4 regions of the Plantactinospora solaniradicis genome follow, and region 3 is predicted to be linked to each of the others. Evidence: predicted binding sites of a transcription regulator. Region 3 holds the regulator's gene; each other region holds the start of a gene.

Region 1 (4,284 bases), on a different contig from region 3:
GACGACTCCAGGCTGCGCGAGGCGCTGGGAGCCCTCAGCGACGGATCAACGTCGATCGTGGTGATGGCCGGAGTGATGGGCGCGACCCTGTCGCTGCTGGAGGAGCTCACCGGCCATCAGGGGGTGCCACCGGCCCGAATCGCCTTCCGGGGAGGCTTCCGGACTCTCGGCGGGGGCCTGCTCGACGGCTCGTTCGCCGGTGCCCTGGTGGCGGGCACCCTCTGGGCTGCGCTCCAGCTGTACGAGCGGGCCCGGGGCATCGTCTCCCTTCTGGAACCGTACGCCCTGCCGGTCGGATCGTGGTCGAGCGACAGCCGAGTGGTGGTAACGGTGGGACTGTTCGTCTGCGGCTACGTCGTCGTCCGGAACGCGCTCCGGGTCGACTTCGCCGCCCCGGCGGACTCGTTCACGGTGACCGAGCCGATCCGGGTGCTCCGGGCGGACCGGTCGGCGGCCCTGCTCGCCGTGCTGCCCGAGGTGGTCAGGGCGGTGGTCCTGGTGGTGATCCTGTTCACGGTCCTGTCCCGGTCGGAACTACTTCCTGCCGTACCGCTGGAGACTCAGGCCGTCGCGGGTCTCGGGGTCGGCATCGGGTGGTGGGTCCTGACCCTGTCCGGCAGCGCGTGGATCCGGTTCGTCGTCACCCGGCTGGTGTTGGCCGCGACCGGTCGGCTGCCGTACCGGTTGCTGGAGTTCCTGGCCGCTGTCGAATCCGTGGGCCTGGTGCGTGAGTTCGGTGGGACGTACCGGTTCCGTCATGACCGGCTGCAGAACCTGTTGGCGGTCCTCGGCGGGCGGCCACGGGCGGCCCGCTACCGGGAGGAGTTCGCGACCAACCTGGCCATGGTCGGCTACTGGGAAGAGGCCCTGGCCGAGTTCGGGAGCCTGCTCGCCGAGCGGGCGGGACGGGCCGGCTCGGACGAACTTCTCGCGGAGGCGCTCCGGAAGAGCGTCTTCGTCGGCTGCGCCGCCGGCCGCTGGTGGCGCACCGAGCAGCGCCTGCTGGCCGTCCAGGCGCTGTATCCGGCACCGGAGGTCCCGAACGCCCCGGCGGTGACGGCCAAGCGTCGGAAGATCTCGGAGCTGGTACGGCAGGGCGCCGCGCCGGACCGGTTGCTGGCGGCCTGTGACGAGCTGATCGAGGCGGAGGACGCCGCGGGCAGGCCCGAGCTGGCCTCGCGGGAGTTCCGGGCCACCCTGCACTACGTACTCGGTGACCTTGCCGGCGCGCGGGCCCAACTCGACGAGATGCCGGCCAGGGAGTACGGCGAGGACCTGCCGCATGCGATCCCGGTCGCCGCGGCGCTGCTGACCCGCATCGCGCTCGACGACGGGGCGGTCGACGTCGCGGTGGCCACCGGTCAGAACGAGCTGCTGCTGGCCGAGATCTCCCCGCGTCCGGTGGACATCGCCCGACTGGCCGAATCCTGGTGGTGGTCGGTCCAGGTGCTGGCCGGGACGGGGGACGAGTTGGCGGAGCAGTACCGGCGGCTGGGGGAGGCGGCGCGGCAGGCCGGGCGTGGCACGCGATGGCGGAAGGTCCGGTTGACCAGCCGTGAATGGGTCGAGATCGGGCTGCTCGTCTGCCGTTCCCGGATCAGGGATCCGATGCTGGGTGGTCTGGCGGCGGCCGTCGCCCGGGAACTGGTCGGGATCGTCAACACCCCGGACCGGTTCCTGCTGGCGGTCGACCGCAGCGCGGCGATGTGGTCGGATGGTGCCCTGCCGCCGCCCCGGCGCGACGAGGACGAGCCGCGAGAAGGCTGGCAAGGGCCGCTGCTCTCACCGCCCAGCGCTGTCCCCGCCATCGAGTGAGGGCTCGCGTGCCATCACCCGTCACTCGTGCCTCGGCTGCTCGGACCACCGCCATCCGTCGCGCAGCAGGTCCGCCGCGTTCGAGTGCCGCACGATGTAGACGTGGCGCCAGGTTCCCCGTCCGGCCAGGAAGAGCGGCCACAACACCGCCAGCGCGCGCAGCGCGGGATCGGGATCCGCTGCCGGTCGTGCGGCCACTCACGCCAGAGCGTCACGTACCGCCACTGGTCGGGTGGGCCCGCCTCCGCCTTGCAGTAGCTGCAGACCGAGTCGGACGGCACGGTGGCCTCCGATCTCCCCGACGGCCTCCTTTCAGGATATGGGGCGCCGCCACCAGATGATCGACTCGTGTGGCGGGCCGAGCCCGGATCCGGTTCGGGTCGTCAGGATGCGGTACAGGTCAGGGTGGGGAGCTGTTGGTGCCGTTCCAGGCCCCGAGGAAGCCGAAGCTCGTGCTGGCGCCCGCGCCGAGTGTGCCGTTGTGGGACACGTTGCTGGCGGTCGTCCTGTCCTGGGCCGGGACGGAAGATGATCTTCGTGTTCTTGCACTCTCCGGCGGCGGGTGCTACACCGTAGTTAGCACTCGCCACTCGCGAGTGCCAGCCGAATGGGATGAGCCCTCTGGTGGGGCGTACGCGTACGTCATCGCAGGTCGGTCCGACCAGTGCCGGACTCCGGCACGACGAGTAGAGGACGACGCAGATGGCCAAATTGATCGTATTCGGGGAAGACGCCCGTCGCGGGCTCGAACGTGGCATGAACGTCCTCGCCGACACGGTGAAGGTGACGCTCGGCCCGAAGGGCCGCAACGTCGTGCTGGACAGCAAGTGGGGCGTGCCCACGATCACCAACGACGGTGTCAGCATCGCCAAGGAGATCGAACTCGACGACCCGTACGAGAAGCTCGGCGCCGAACTGGTCAAGGAAGTCGCCAAGAAGACCGACGACGTGGCCGGCGACGGCACCACCACGGCCACGGTCCTGGCCCAGGCCCTGGTACACCAGGGGCTGCGCAACGTCGCCGCCGGGGCGAACCCGATCGCGCTCAAGCGCGGCATCGAGCAGGCCGTGGCCGCAGTGACCGAGGCGCTGCGCAACCAGGCCCAGGATGTCGAGACCAGGGAGCAGATCGCGGCCACGGCGTCCATCTCCGCCGCCGACTCCGGCGTCGGTGAACTCATCGCGGAGGCGATGGACAAGGTCGGCAAGGAAGGTGTCGTCACCGTCGAGGAGAGCAACACCTTCGGTCTGGAACTTGAGCTCACCGAGGGGATGCGGTTCGACAAGGGCTACATCTCGCCCTACTTCGCCACCGACACCGAACGGCTGGAAGCGGTTCTCGACGACCCGTACATCCTGCTCGTCGAGAACAGGATCTCGAACCTGACCGACCTGCTCCCGATCCTGGAGAAGGTCATCGAGGCCGGCAAGCCGCTGGTCATCATCGCCGAGGACATCGAGGCCGAGGCCCTCGCCACCCTGATCGTCAACAAGGTCCGTGGCACGTTCACCTCGCTGGCCGTCAAGGCACCCGGCTTCGGCGACCGCCGTACGGCCATGCTGGCCGACCTCGCCGTCCTCACCGACGCCCAGGTGGTCAGCGCCGCGGTGGGCCTCACGCTGGAGAACGTCACCCTCGACATGCTCGGCCGGGCCCGTCGGGTGGTCGCCACCAAGGACGAGACGACCATCGTCGACGGTGCCGGTGGCGCGGAGCAGATCGCCGGCCGGGTCGCCCAACTCCGTACCGAGATCGACCGGAGCGACTCCGACTACGACCGGGAGAAGCTCCAGGAGCGGCTGGCCAAGCTGGCCGGTGGCATCGCGGTGATCAAGGTCGGCGCGGCGACCGAGGTGGAACTCAAGGAGCGCAAGCACCGGATCGAGGACGCCGTCCGCAACGCCCGGGCCGCCATCGAAGAGGGCCTCCTGCCCGGGGGTGGCGTGGCACTGGCCAACGCCGCCGTCACGGCCTTCGACAAGCTCGACCTCGCCGATGACGAGGCCACCGGTGCGAACATCGTGCGACTCGCGCTGACCGCGCCGCTCAAGCAGATCGCCGACAACGCCGGTCTCGAGGGCGCCGTGGTGGCGGAGAAGGTCAGCTCACTCCCTCCCGGCCACGGCCTCGATGCCGCCACGGGCGAGTACGTCGACATGATCAAGGCCGGCATCGTCGAACCGGCCAAGGTGACTCGTTCGGCGTTGCAGAACGCCGCCTCGATCGCCGCGCTGTTCCTGACCACCGAGGTACTCATCGCCGACAAGCCGTAACCGTCCGGCGCCGGGATCGAACTCCTCGATCCCGGCGCTCGGAACGCGGGTCAACACACCCAGAAGTCGTCCGGCAGCGCCTCGACGTCCGACGCCGCCTGTTACCGCCGTCGGGTGACGGCGATACCGGGTTTACGTAGTCGCCGACGTCAATCCGACAGGAGCAGGACGTCGTCGACGACCGTCCTGGTGTCG
Region 2 (4,284 bases), on a different contig from region 3:
AACGGTGCCCTCCTCGACCGCGGCCTTGGTGGCGGCGATCGCGTCCTCGATGCGGTGCTTGCGCTCCTTCATCTCGACCTCGGTCGCCGCGCCCGCCTTGATCACCGCGATGCCGCCGGAGAGCTTCGCCAGCCGCTCCGCCAGCTTCTCCCGGTCCCAGTCCGAGTCCGACGCCTCGATCTCCTTGCGGATCTGGGTGACCCGCTCCGTGACCTCGTTGTCCCGGCCCCGGCCGTCGATGACGGTCGTGTTGTCCTTGTCGACCACCACGCGCCGGGCGCTGCCCAGCACCTCCAGGCCGACCGAGTCGAGCTTGTAGCCGAGCTCCGGAGCGACGACCTCGCCGCCGGTGATGATCGCCATGTCCTGGAGCATCGCCTTGCGGCGGTCGCCGAAGCCGGGCGCCTTCACCGCGCAGACCTTGACGGTCTTGCGGATCGAGTTGACCACCAGGGTGGAGAGCGCCTGCCCCTCCACGTCCTCGGCGATGATCAGCAGCGACTTCCCCGTCTGGAGAACCTTCTCCAGCAGCGGCAGCAGCTCCTCGATCGAGGAGATCTTCTGGGTGGTGATCAGGATGTACGGGTCGTCGAGCACCGCCTCCTGCGCCTCGGTGTCCGTGACGAAGTTCGGCGAGATGAAGCCCTTGTCGAACTGAAGGCCCTCGGTGACCTCCAGCTCGGTGGCCAGGGTCGAGCCCTCCTCGACGGTGATCACACCGTCGCGGCCGACCCGCTCCATCGCCTCGGCGATCAGGTCACCGATGGTGGCGTCCTGCGCGGAGATCGTCGCGACGTGTGCGACCGACTCGCGGCTGCCCACCTCGACGGCCTTCTCCAGCAGCGCCGCGGAGATCTTCTCGGCGGCCGCGTCGATGCCCCGCTTGAGCCCGGCCGGACCGGCACCGGCCGCGACGTTGCGCAGACCTTCCCGGACCATCGCCTGGGCGAGCACGGTGGCGGTGGTGGTCCCGTCGCCGGCGACGTCGTTGGTCTTCGTCGCCACCTCCTTGACCAACTGCGCGCCAAGGTTCTCGTACGGGTTGGTGAGTTCGATCTCCTTGGCGATGGTCACACCATCGTTGGTGATCGTCGGTGCACCGAACTTCTTGTCCAGGACGACGTTGCGCCCGCGTGGGCCGAGAGTGACCTTGACCGTGTCCGCGAGCGTGTTGACACCGTGCTCCAGCAGGTGCCGGGCGTCATCCGAGAAACTCAGAATCTTCGCCATCTGTTACAGGGTCCCTTCACGCAGCGCTGCCCCGGCCCGGCAGGGCCGGTCCGGGGCAGCGTCACTGAATCAGTCAGATCACTTCTCGATGACAGCGAGGACGTCGCGGGCGGAGAGCACCAGGTACTCCTCGCCGGCGTACTTGACCTCGGTGCCGCCGTACTTCGAGTAGAGGACCGTGTCGCCGACCTTCACGTCAACCGGGATCCGGTTGCCGTCGTCGTCGAAACGGCCGGGGCCGACAGCGAGGACAGTGCCCTCCTGCGGCTTCTCCTTGGCGGTGTCGGGAATCACGATGCCCGACGCCGTGGTCGTCTCAGCCTCATTCGCCTGGACCAGGATCCGGTCCTCGAGCGGCTTGATCGCAACCTTGGTCGCGGTAGTCACGGGCATACCCTCCTGGGGTACTGGTTTCGTTACCGGCCGGCGAGCCGGCCAGCGTCAATCTGCCACATGCCACCGGGCGGGGCCGTCGTCGCGGGTGCCGGTCCGCCTGGCGTTCAGCTCCCGGACATGAGCCCGAAAGCTGGCACCCTCGGTCTGAGAGTGCTAACCGCAGGTTATGCCGACGGCTAGCACTCCGTCAAGGAGAGTGCCAACCCTCCTACCGGCGTGTTCACAAGATCTCCAGGTCAACCCGGCCCGCGGAGCCCCGAAAGTTGGACTCGTGCTCACCAGCCGGTCGACCGCTCACGCTCCGGCCGCATCCAGGCGGTCGAGCTGCTCCTGCGAGAGCTTCACGTCAAGGGCCGGCAGCGAGTCCTCGAACTGCTTCAGGGTGCGCGGACCGATCAGCGGGACCGTCCGCGGCGTCTGATGCATCAGCCAGGCCAGCACCAGCTGGTTCGGCGTGACGCCCACCTCGTCGGCCACCTCGGCCACAGCGGCGAGGCGCACGTCCGAGTCGGTCCCGGCGTACGACTCCATCGCCCAGTGCCCGTTGCGCTTACGTTCGTCGTCGTAGATGCCCTTGAGGATCGGCGAGTACGCCACCAGCGTCTGGTCCTCGTGTTCCCGTAGGTAGTCCAGCTGCTCGTGGCCCACGATCGACATGCTGTTCGCGGACGGCTTCGGCCGCAGGTAGGAGTGCTGCTGCTGGATTGCCACCGGCAGCGGCCAGCCGTTGCGTTCGCAGAGCCCGCGTATCCGCTCCAGCCGCCACGTCCGGACGTTCGACCAGCCGATGAACCGCACCTTGCCGGCCCGCACGAACCCGGCCAGGGCCTCGAGGGTCTCCGCCAGCGGCGTGGCCCGGTCATCGACGTGGACGTAGTACAGGTCGATGTGATCGGTGCCGAGCCGCTTCAGACTGCCGTCCAGCGCGTGCCGCAGAGTGTCGGCACCCGCACCGGCGAAGGTCCTGCGGGCCAGCTGCCAGTTCGCGGTGCCATCGTCGGCCCAGAGCGCCGGGTCGAACTTCGGCACCGCGCTGCCCTTGGTGGCCAGAAAGATCTCGTCGCGTTTGCCGGTCAGCCAGCGGCCGAGCAGTTCTTCGCTGTGCCCACCCCGGCTGCCGGGTACGGCCCACCACTCGTAGCAGTCCGCGGTGTCGATGAAGGAGCCGCCCACCTCGCGGTAGCGGTCCAGGATCCGGATCGAGTCCTTCTCGTCGGTCGCGTTGCCCATCTGCATGGCTCCGAGCGCCAGGTGGCTCACCTGGACGCCGGTCCTGCCCAATTCGATCGTCTGCACGACCTCGACGTTAGGAACTGGAGTGCACTCCAGGTCAAGGGTATCTTTCGTCAATGAGCGTCTATACGCCGGCGGAGACGGCCCGGCGCAGTGGCTTCAGCCTGGACACCCTGCGCTACTACGAAAAAATCGGTCTGCTTGCCGACATCGAGCGCACCAGCGGCGGCCAACGTGTCTTCACCGACGATGATCTCGGTTGGCTCGGCGTCCTGCGCTGTCTGCGTGATACCGGCATGCCGATAGCCCAGATGGCGACCTACGCGGAACTCTGTCGTGCTGGTGCCGACAGCGAACCCGAACGCCTCGCGCTCCTGCGGCAACACGCCGTCCGGGTCGAGGAACAGATGCGGCTCCTGGGCAGGCAGTACGCCCACCTTGAAGACAAGATCCGCTACTACGCCGAACGGACCGGCGCTCAGTCGCGGTGAGCGGTGCGAACTGGGCCGCGGCATGATCGGAAGCGCTGACCGCAGGTGATGCCGGCGACCGGCGCTCCGTCAGGGAGAGTGCCATCCCGACACGCCTGCCGGGGGTCCCGCTGGGCACAATGCAGCGGTGGACTCCGACCAGCTCGCCGCGCTGCGTACCCCGGCGGGGATGACCGCGCTGACCGCGGCCGGCGCGGTGGCCGGCGGCGACCCGCTGGCCGCGGCCGCCGCGCTGCGTTCGGCCGGGGTACCCGCCGGGCTGGCCGCCGCCGCGCTCACCCAGACCGAACTGCGGCGTCGCGCGGTGGCCAAGTTCGGCCCGGACGCCGCCGGGATGTTCTTCACCCGGGCCGGGCTGGAGCAGGCCACCCGGTCCGTGGTCGCGGACCGCCGCGCCGTCCGGTTGCGCGCGGCCGGGGTGCGGACGCTGGCCGATCTCGGTTGCGGCCTCGGCGCGGACGCGATCGCCGCCGCCCGCGCCGGCATCCGGGTGTACGGCGTGGAGGCCGACCCGGTCACCGCGGCGATGGCCGCCGCGAACGCCGGGGCGACGGGCGTGGCCGACCGGTTCACGGTGAGTCGCGGCGACGCCACCCGGTTCGATGTCACCGACGTCGACGGTGGACCGGTCGACGCCGTGTTCTGCGATCCGGCGCGGCGGCGGGCCGGCACCGGTCGCCGGGTGTTCGACCCGGCCGCCTACTCCCCGCCCTGGGACTTCCTGCTCGGCCTCGCCGACCGGATCCCCCGGACGGTGTTCAAGGTCGCCCCCGGGATCGACCACGCGCTGCTGCCGCCGGGCGCCGAGGGCGAGTGGGTGAGCGTCGGCGGCGACCTGGTCGAGGCGACCGTCTGGTGCGGTCCGCTCGGCGCCGCGCCGCGCCGGGCCACCCTGCTGACCGGGGCGGCGACGCACGAACTGACCGGCACCGGC
Region 3 (4,284 bases):
CGTCGCTGTCCAGGGTCTTGATGGTCAGCCGGGTGCCCAACGCCGCCGCGGTCATCGGAACGGTCACCCGGCAGTGCAGGTCGTCGCCCTTGCGGGAGTAGACGTCGTGCGGTCGCTCGTGGATCTCCACGTACAGGTCGCCGGCGGTACCGCCACCGGGGCCGACCTCACCCTGCTGGGCCAGCCGGATCCGCATGCCGTCCTCGACCCCGGCCGGGATCTTGACGGTGAGCGAACGCCGGGTCCGCACCCGGCCGTCGCCGGCACAGGTGGGGCAGGGGTGCGGGATGACCGTGCCGTAGCCCTGGCAGACGGTGCACGGCCGGGACGAGACGACCTGGCCGAGGAAGGTGCGCTGCACCGACTGCACCTCGCCCCGCCCGCCGCACGCCTCGCAGGTGGCGAGGTGGGTGCCCGCCGCCGTACCGGCTCCGGAGCAGGTGGTGCAGAGCACGGCGGTGTCCACCGCGATCGGCGCCTCGACCCCGAACGCCGTCTCCGGCAGGTCCAGTTCGAGCCGCAGGATGGCGTCGGCACCGGGCCGGGTACGCGGCCGTGGTCCCCGGGCGCCACCGGCGGCACCGAAGAACGCGTCCATGATGTCCTGGAAGCCCACGAACGGCCCCCCGGCACCACCCGGGCCCGCGCCGGGGCCGCCGCCCGGAGCGAGCGGGTCCCCACCAAGATCGACAATCTGCCGCTTCTGGTCGTCGGAGAGGACCTCGTACGCGGCGTTGATGTCCTTGAACTTCTCGTGTGCCTCCGGATCCGGATTCACGTCCGGGTGGTACTGCCGCGCCAACTTCCGGTAGGCACGCTTGATCTCGTCGTCGGAGGCGTCCCGGCTGACGCCGAGAATCCCGTAGTAGTCCTTGGCCACTGCGTTCCGTGTCCTCATGTCTGTCTCGCGTTACCGTCCGCCGGTCGTCTCAGGGTGGGTTTGGTGGTCAGTTCTGCGCCAGCACGTCGCCGACGTAGCGTGCCACGGCCCGCACCGTGGCGATGGTGCCTGGGTAGTCCATCCGGGTCGGACCCAACACGCCGAGACCCCCGACGATGGTCGTCCCCGGACCGTATCCGGTGCTGACCACCGAGGTGGCCCGGAGATTGTCTATCTCGTTCTCGTCGCCGATCCGGACCTGGAGTGTGTTCGGTTCGACCTCACCGATCAGCTTGAGCAGGATGACCTCCTCCTCCAGCGCTTCGAGGATCGGTCGCAGCGAACCCTGGAAGTCGAGCAGTCCCCCTCGGGCCAGGTTGGCGGTGCCGGCCAGGGCGATCCGCTCCTCGTGCCGCTCGACCAGCGTCTCCATCAGCACGGTGGCGAGGGTGGTCATCGCCGGACACAGGCCCGGCGCCACCTCGTCGATCAGCGCCTGGACCAGCGGCGGGGTCTCGGCCAGCTTCTGGCCGCCGAGCCGCTCGTTCACCAGCCGGCGCAGGTCCGTCACGTCGTCGGCGGTGATCGGCGCGGGCAGTTCGACCAGGCGCTGCTCCACCCGGCCGGTGTCGGCGATCATGACCAGCATCAGCCGGGTCGTGGAGATCGGCACGAGTTCGAGGTGCCGCACCGAGGATCGGGCCAGGCTCGGGTACTGCACGACGGCCACCTGCCGGGTCAGCTGGGCGAGCAGCCGGACCGTACGGTGCACCACGTCGTCGAGGTCGACCGCGCCGATCATGAAGCGCTCGATCGCCCGGCGCTCGGCCGGCGTGAGCGGCTTGACCCGGGAGAGCCGGTCCACGAAGAGCCGGTAGCCACGGTCGGTGGGCACCCGGCCGGCACTGGTGTGCGGCTGCCGGATGTAGCCCTCCTCCTCCAGCACGGCCATGTCGTTGCGGACGGTGGCCGGGGAGACCCCGAGCTGGTGGCGCTCGACCAGCGCCTTGCTGCCGACCGGCTCCTGGGTGGCGACGTAGTCCTCCACGATCGCGCGCAGCACGTCGAGCTTGCGGTCGTCGAGACCCATCCTCACCTCCCTGCGACGTCCCGGCCCCGGCACCGATACGACCGGGGCGGCCACGACGGTCGGGCCACGGTTTCCCTGGCACTCGACTGTAGCGAGTGCCAGTCTACGACCAAGGTGCACCGGACGCGATGATCGTTTGGAAGGGCTGCCTGAGCCCGGACAACAGGCTTGCCCGGACACCCTACCCCGGCAGACCTAACAGGTACGGTCGGCTATTGTCCAGATCCGACCGTGAGCGTGGCTGGCGTCACTTGATCCGGGCACCTACCGTGACCCCCATGACTGAACCACCTCGCCCTCCCGGAGACTACGGCCCGGGTGGTCCGCCACACGACCCGTACTCGCCGGGCGCTCCCCCGCCGACCTCCGGCGGCGGCGCATATCCCCCGCCGACCTCCGGCGGCGGCGCGTACCCCCCGCCGACCTCGGGCGGCGGCGCGTACCCGCCGCAGGGCGGCTATCCCCCGCAGGGCGGCTACCCCCAGGGTGGCTATCCCCCGCCGGGCGGTTACCCCCAGGGTGGCTATCCACAGGGTGGTTACCCGCCACCGGGCGGCCAGTACGGCGCCCCGGCCGGCTACGCCACCAACGACGAGAAGACCTGGGCCCTGATCGCCCACTTCGGCGGGATCGTCGTGGGCTTCATCGCCCCGCTGGTCGCGATGCTGGCGAAGGGGAACGAGTCGCCGACCGTCCGGGCGCACGCCGTCGAGGCGCTCAACTTCCAGATCACCTGGGGCATCGCCTCGATCGTCGCGGTCATCATCGCGATGTGCTCGCTCGGGATCCTGTTCTTCCTGCCGTTGATCACCTGGCTCGTGGTGCTCATCTTCTCGATCATGGCCGGCATGAAGGCCAACGAGGGTGTGCTGTACCACTATCCGATGACGATCCGCATGGTCAAGTAACCCCGCGCACCCGTACGAACCTCGAAGTGGCCCGTGCCGGCTCCGGCACGGGCCACCGCCGACTTCAAGGGGGCGGGGGCAGTCAGGGCAGCAGGTCCCGGACGACGGCGTCGGCGAGCAGTCGCCCCCGCAGGGTGAGGACGGCGCGGCCCGAGTCGTACTCCGTCCCGGCCAGCAGGCCGGCGTCGCGGGCACCGGCCGCACCCGCCCGACCCGCGTCGTCCAGGGCCGCCAACGGCAGGCCGGAGGCCAACCGCAGCCGCAGCATCACGTCCTCGACCCGGCGGTCCGCCGCCGACAGCAGCTCCCGGGCCTGGCCGGGGGACGTCCCCGCCGCGAGCCGGGCCGCGTACGTCGCCGGATGCTTGACGTTCCACCAGCGGACCCCACCGACGTGGCTGTGCGCGCCCGGACCGAGGCCCCACCAGTCCCCGCCAGCCCAGTAGAGCAGGTTGTGCCGGCACCGCGCGGCCGGCGTCCGGGCCCAGTTGGACACCTCGTACCAGGAGAAACCCGCGCCGGACAGCGCCTGCTCCGCGGCCAGGTAGCGGTCCGCCGCGACGTCGTCGTCCGGGTACGGCAGCTCGCCCCGCCGCATCCGGGCCGCCAACCGGGTGCCGTCCTCCACGATCAGGGCGTACGCGCTGACGTGGTCGACCCCGGCGTCGATCACCGCCGCCAGCGACGCCGCGAAGTCGTCCGCGCTCTCCCCCGGCGTTCCGTAGATCAGGTCCAGGTTGACGTGGTCGAACCCGACCTCCCGCGCCTCCCCGACCGCCTGGATCGCGCGGCCGGCGGTGTGCCGCCGGTCGAGGATCGCGAGCACTCCGGGCGCCGCCGACTGCATGCCGAGGGAGATCCGGTTGTACCCGGCGGCCCGCAGCTCCTTCAACGACTCCCGGGTCACCGACTCCGGGTTCGCCTCGGTGGTGACCTCCACGTCGCCGGCCAGACCCCACAGCCGATCGATGCCGTCGAGGATCCGGGCGAGATCGTCGGCGGGGAGCAGGGTGGGTGTGCCACCGCCGACGAAGACCGTGTCGACCCGGGCCGGCGGCCGGTCCCCCAGCACCCGACCGGCCAACGTCAGCTCGGCGAGGACCTGGTCGACGTAGCCGTCCCGGTCCGCGTTCCCGCCGAGTTCGCCCGGGGTGTACGTGTTGAAGTCGCAGTAGCCGCAGCGGCTCGCACAGAACGGCACGTGGACGTAGACGCCGAACCCCCGCGCGCCCACTGTCGCGCGCGCGGCGTCGGGCAGCGAGCCGTCGACGGGTACGGGTTCACCCTCTGGGAGCACACCAGGCATACGACTAGTGTGCCGGCATGACCTCAGCCCCCGATGCGCTCGTCCGGGCGTCGACCACGCACGGAGTGACGACTCTCACCCTGGACAGCCCGCACAACCG
Region 4 (4,284 bases), on a different contig from region 3:
CTGACGGGATGTAAGGAAGGGCCCCTTCTTATCGTTTTCTGTAGAAGAAGGGGCCCTTCTTAACAGGTCAGGTGGCGCGGCGCATCTCCAGTTCGCGGAGCGTGGGCACGATCGGATGTGCCACCCGTACGCCCGTGTCGACGAAACCGAGCCGCTCGTACGCCCGTACGGCGCGGTCGTTGCCGACCACGACCTCCAGCAGCAGTTCTCCGCGTCCGGCCGCGCTGGACCAGGCGGCCACCTCGTCGACCAGGGCCGCCAGCAGTCCACTGCCCCGCCACGCCGGAGTGAGGTACACGGCGAAGACGACGCTGACGCCCGGCTGGCCGTACGCCGCCTGTCCGCCGGCGTGGCCGACGACCCGCCCGTCGACCTCGGCGATGAACGCCGCACTCCGGTGGCCGGACGACATCCCGGCGACCCGGGCGGCGAACTCGGCGTGTGGCCGGGCCGCCGCGTCGGCGAGGGTCTCCAGGAAGGCCAGCGGCGAGTCGGCGAGCATCTCCAGCCGGATGGCCCGGACCCGGGCGGCGTCGGTGGCTCGTACCCGGCGGATCGAGGGGAGGTCGGGAACCGATCCATTCGATCCATTCGATCCGTCGGCTCCGTCGGCTCCGTCGGCTCCGTCGGCCGGATTCGGCGATGTCGGGTCCGGTGCCGTCGGGCTCGGTGGGTTCGCCCGAGACGGGCCGGGGGGCCGACCGAACGCGGGATTGGCGGCGGTCTGCGGGATAGGTGCCGGCACGTTCGCCATGGTCGCACGCCGTACGCCGACCCGTTCCGCCGGGTAACCGGGCCTATTCCGGTTCCGATCGGCCGTCGGTGGGCTGCGCAGCGACGGTCGCCAATAGGAGCCGGCGCGGAATCGGGCGCCCGGTTGTCGGCCTCATGACCGTTTTAGCCTAGTGCGCAGCCGCCCGGCCTTGGTGTACCGTGCGGGTTCGGCCGCTTGATTCGTTCGATCCCTCAATCGCTTGGCGGTGCGGTGAAAACGGGTCGGCGGCCCCGGCAGGCGTACGTCGACGCCGGGGCTCTGTCAGCTCCGGCGCGACCGGAGTAAGGAAGTGCACCGTGGCGCAGGGCACCGTGAAGTGGTTCAACAGCGAAAAGGGCTACGGCTTCATCGCGGTCGATGGTGGACAGGACGTCTTCGTCCACTTCTCCGCGATCGAGATGGACGGCTACAAGGCGCTTGACGACGGTCAGCGCGTCGAGTTCGAGATCGCTCAGGGTCAGAAGGGCCCGCAGGCGGAAAAGGTTCGCCTCATCGCCTGATCGTCGGCGTCTCACCGGCCCGACACGGGCTTGGAGTTCGTTACTCCCGCTCGACCGGGTCCTCTCCTGGTGTGCCGAGAGTGCAGTCCTCGACCGATCGGCGGCTGTCCTCGTCGTCCCACCGGGCTGCAAGATCGGGAGCTGTCCCCTTCCCGCTCCTGCCTGAGGAGAGTTCGTGGTCGAGTCAACGCCACCTGGCCACCCCGGGTCCGATGCCGGTTCAGGGGGTCGCCCCGGCGAGCAACCGGAACCGACCGAGCCGAATCCTCCGGTCCAATCCGGTGACCCGACCGTGCCGGGTGAGCCACCCGTTCCGGACCACCCGGCCCAGCCCGCCTATCAGAGTCTGCCGGTCTACCCAGGGCAGCCCGGGTACCCCGGCCAGCCGGTCTACCCGGGGCAACTCGTCCACCCGGATCAGCCCGCCTATCCGGGCCAGCCCACCTATCCGGGCCAGCCCACCTATCCGGGCCAGCCCGCCTATCCCGGTCAGCCCACCTACCCGGGCCCGGTGGCGGCGGTTGGCCCCGGCTACTGGCCTCCGCCGGGTTACCCGGATCCGGGCGACCCGCTCGTTCCGCCGCCGGGTGCGGGGATCGGCGGATGGTGGGAACGGTGCTGGACGGTGGCACGGCGGAGTTGGCAACAGCTGTTGTCGATCGTGCTGATCACCCAGGTGTTGCCGCTGGCGGTCATGACCCTGCTGATGGTGCCCTTCCAGCCGGAGCCGCCGGTCGTGGGGCCAACCGGCGAGCCGGCGCCGGGAGCGCTCGGAGCGTTCGTGGGAGAGTTCCTCGTCCTCCTCGGGGTCGTCCTCGCCGTCGCCCTGGTCGCCGGCCTGGTGCAGAGCCTGGGCTGGGCGGCCGCCGCGTGGGTGATCATCCGGCACGCCTCCGGCGAGCCGGCGTCCCTCGGCCCCGCCTTCCGGTACGGGCTGCGCCGGGCGCTGGGGCTCTGGGGCTGGTACCTGGTCTCGGGATTGATCATCACGGCCGGCGTCTGTGCCTGCTTCCTGCCCGGTCTCTACCTCGGGCTGGCGCTGAGCCTCGTCGGTCCGATCTACCTCTTCGAGCGGCGTAATCCCATCGGGCGTTCGTTCCAGATGGTCCATGCCCGGTTCGGCATGGTCCTCGGCCGGGTCGCGATCGTCGTGGGTGTGGTGGTCGGCGGCACCCTCGTGGTGGCCGTCCTGGAGAACCTCGGCATGCTCGCGCTCGGGATCGGGGCCACGCCGGGGGAAGCGGTGGGCTTCTCCGTCGGGTACGTCGTGATCACTCTGGTCGGCGCCGTGCTGGGCCTGCCGTTCCAGCTCGCGCAGGTTATCGGGATCCTGCTCACATACACCGAGCAGCGGGGTCAGGAGGCGCCGGTGAACACGGCGCGACTGGCCGCCGAACTCTTCTGACGGCTCCCGAGCGGCTTGCACTCGGCAGGGGAGAGTGCTAAACAAGTGATTGGCACTCGCGCGCTGCGAGTGCCAAAGGTCGGGGCGGTAGGGCCACGGTCGCGGGCTTGGGAGACAGGCCGGCGGCACATGGCCGGTCGTCGCGGGCTGTCCGGCCCGGCCGGCGGACGTCACTGTCGCACAACGCGACGGAGTCGATCAGGCGCCTTCGGGTGCCCGGGAGGCCCCGTCCGCGAGTGCCGTAGTGACGTCCGAAGGTGCGTAATCAGGCGGCAGGTTCGGGGTCGGCAAGGCCCCGGGCGGCCGTGAGTGTCCAGGAGGACAACGCCGTATGGCCAAGATGATCGCGTTCGACGAGGAGGCGCGCCGCGGCCTCGAGCGGGGCATGAACACCCTCGCCGACGCCGTAAAGGTGACGCTGGGCCCGAAGGGCCGCAACGTCGTGCTCGAGAAGAAGTGGGGCGCTCCCACCATCACCAACGATGGTGTGAGCATCGCCAAGGAGATCGAGCTCGAGGACCCGTACGAGAAGATCGGCGCTGAGCTGGTCAAGGAGGTCGCGAAGAAGACCGACGACGTGGCCGGCGACGGCACGACGACGGCGACCGTCCTGGCCCAGGCGCTGGTCCGCGAAGGCCTGCGCAACGTCGCGGCCGGTGCGAACCCGATGGCCCTGAAGCGGGGCATCGAGGCTGCGGTCACGAGCGTTTCTGAGGAGCTGAGCAAGCTCGCGAAGGACGTCGAGACCAAGGAGCAGATCGCCTCCACCGCCTCCATCTCCGCCGGTGACAACACCGTCGGCGAGATCATCGCCGAGGCGATGGACAAGGTCGGCAAGGAAGGCGTCATCACCGTCGAGGAGAGCAACACCTTCGGGCTCGAGCTGGAGCTGACCGAGGGTATGCGCTTCGACAAGGGTTACATCTCGGGGTACTTCATGACCGACCCCGACCGGATGGAGGCCGTCCTCGACGACCCGTACATCCTGATCGTGAACAGCAAGATCGCGTCGGTCAAGGACCTGCTGCCGATCCTCGAGAAGGTCATGCAGTCGGGCAAGCCGCTGGCCATCATCGCCGAGGACGTCGAGGGCGAGGCCCTGGCGACCCTGGTGGTCAACAAGGTCCGTGGCACCTTCAAGTCCGTCGCCGTCAAGGCTCCGGGCTTCGGTGACCGCCGCAAGGCCATGCTGGGCGACATCGCCATCCTCACCGGTGGCCAGCCGATCAGCGAAGAGGTCGGCCTCAAGCTCGACGCCGCCGGCCTCGACCTGCTGGGCCGCGCCCGCAAGGTCGTGGTGACCAAGGACGAGACCACCATCGTCGACGGTGCCGGCGACGCCGACCAGATCAACGGTCGGGTCAACCAGATCCGCGCCGAGATCGAGAAGAGCGACTCCGACTACGACCGCGAGAAGCTGCAGGAGCGCCTGGCCAAGCTGGCCGGCGGTGTTGCGGTGATCAAGGTCGGCGCGGCCACCGAGGTCGAGCTGAAGGAGCGCAAGCACCGCATCGAGGACGCGGTGCGTAACGCGAAGGCCGCCGTCGAGGAGGGCATTGTCCCCGGTGGTGGTGTCGCGCTGGTTCAGGCCGGCAAGACCGCCT

Evidence for each region. The regulator HrcA, encoded in region 3, represses chaperone genes, less so after heat shock. The targets are predictions, from matches to a motif close to GGTTNGCACNCTCNNNNNGAGNGTGCNAACC.
Region 1: a site for HrcA is predicted at 2,390-2,420, ahead of groL (chaperonin GroEL). Genes of this name have one in related genera too.
Region 2: a site for HrcA is predicted at 1,755-1,785, ahead of groES (co-chaperone GroES). Genes of this name have one in related genera too.
Region 4: a site for HrcA is predicted at 2,728-2,758, ahead of groL (chaperonin GroEL). Genes of this name have one in related genera too.

The regions. Positions count from the first base shown of each region.
Region 1 is NZ_JBHSPR010000060.1:409,507-413,790, forward strand. It holds gene ACFP2T_RS41500 (NACHT domain-containing protein) at 1-1,815, shown strand, start outside; gene ACFP2T_RS41505 (hypothetical protein) at 1,837-2,013, opposite strand; gene ACFP2T_RS41510 (hypothetical protein) at 2,216-2,305, opposite strand; gene groL (chaperonin GroEL) at 2,518-4,089, shown strand; gene ACFP2T_RS41520 (hypothetical protein) at 4,239-4,284, opposite strand, start outside.
Region 2 is NZ_JBHSPR010000020.1:269,250-273,533, forward strand. It holds gene groL (chaperonin GroEL) at 1-1,230, opposite strand, end outside; gene groES (co-chaperone GroES) at 1,309-1,623, opposite strand; gene ACFP2T_RS25560 (aldo/keto reductase) at 1,921-2,922, opposite strand; gene ACFP2T_RS25565 (MerR family transcriptional regulator) at 2,976-3,350, shown strand; gene ACFP2T_RS25570 (THUMP-like domain-containing protein) at 3,478-4,284, shown strand, end outside.
Region 3 is NZ_JBHSPR010000053.1:185,662-189,945, forward strand. It holds gene dnaJ (molecular chaperone DnaJ) at 1-880, opposite strand, end outside; gene hrcA (heat-inducible transcriptional repressor HrcA) at 948-1,970, opposite strand; gene ACFP2T_RS37385 (DUF4870 domain-containing protein) at 2,249-2,878, shown strand; gene hemW (radical SAM family heme chaperone HemW) at 2,961-4,184, opposite strand; gene ACFP2T_RS37395 (enoyl-CoA hydratase family protein) at 4,202-4,284, shown strand, end outside.
Region 4 is NZ_JBHSPR010000001.1:819,640-823,923, reverse strand. It holds gene paaN (phenylacetic acid degradation protein PaaN) at 1-4, shown strand, start outside; gene ACFP2T_RS03810 (GNAT family N-acetyltransferase) at 68-556, opposite strand; gene ACFP2T_RS03805 (cold-shock protein) at 1,072-1,275, shown strand; gene ACFP2T_RS03800 (hypothetical protein) at 1,568-2,680, shown strand; gene groL (chaperonin GroEL) at 3,012-4,284, shown strand, end outside.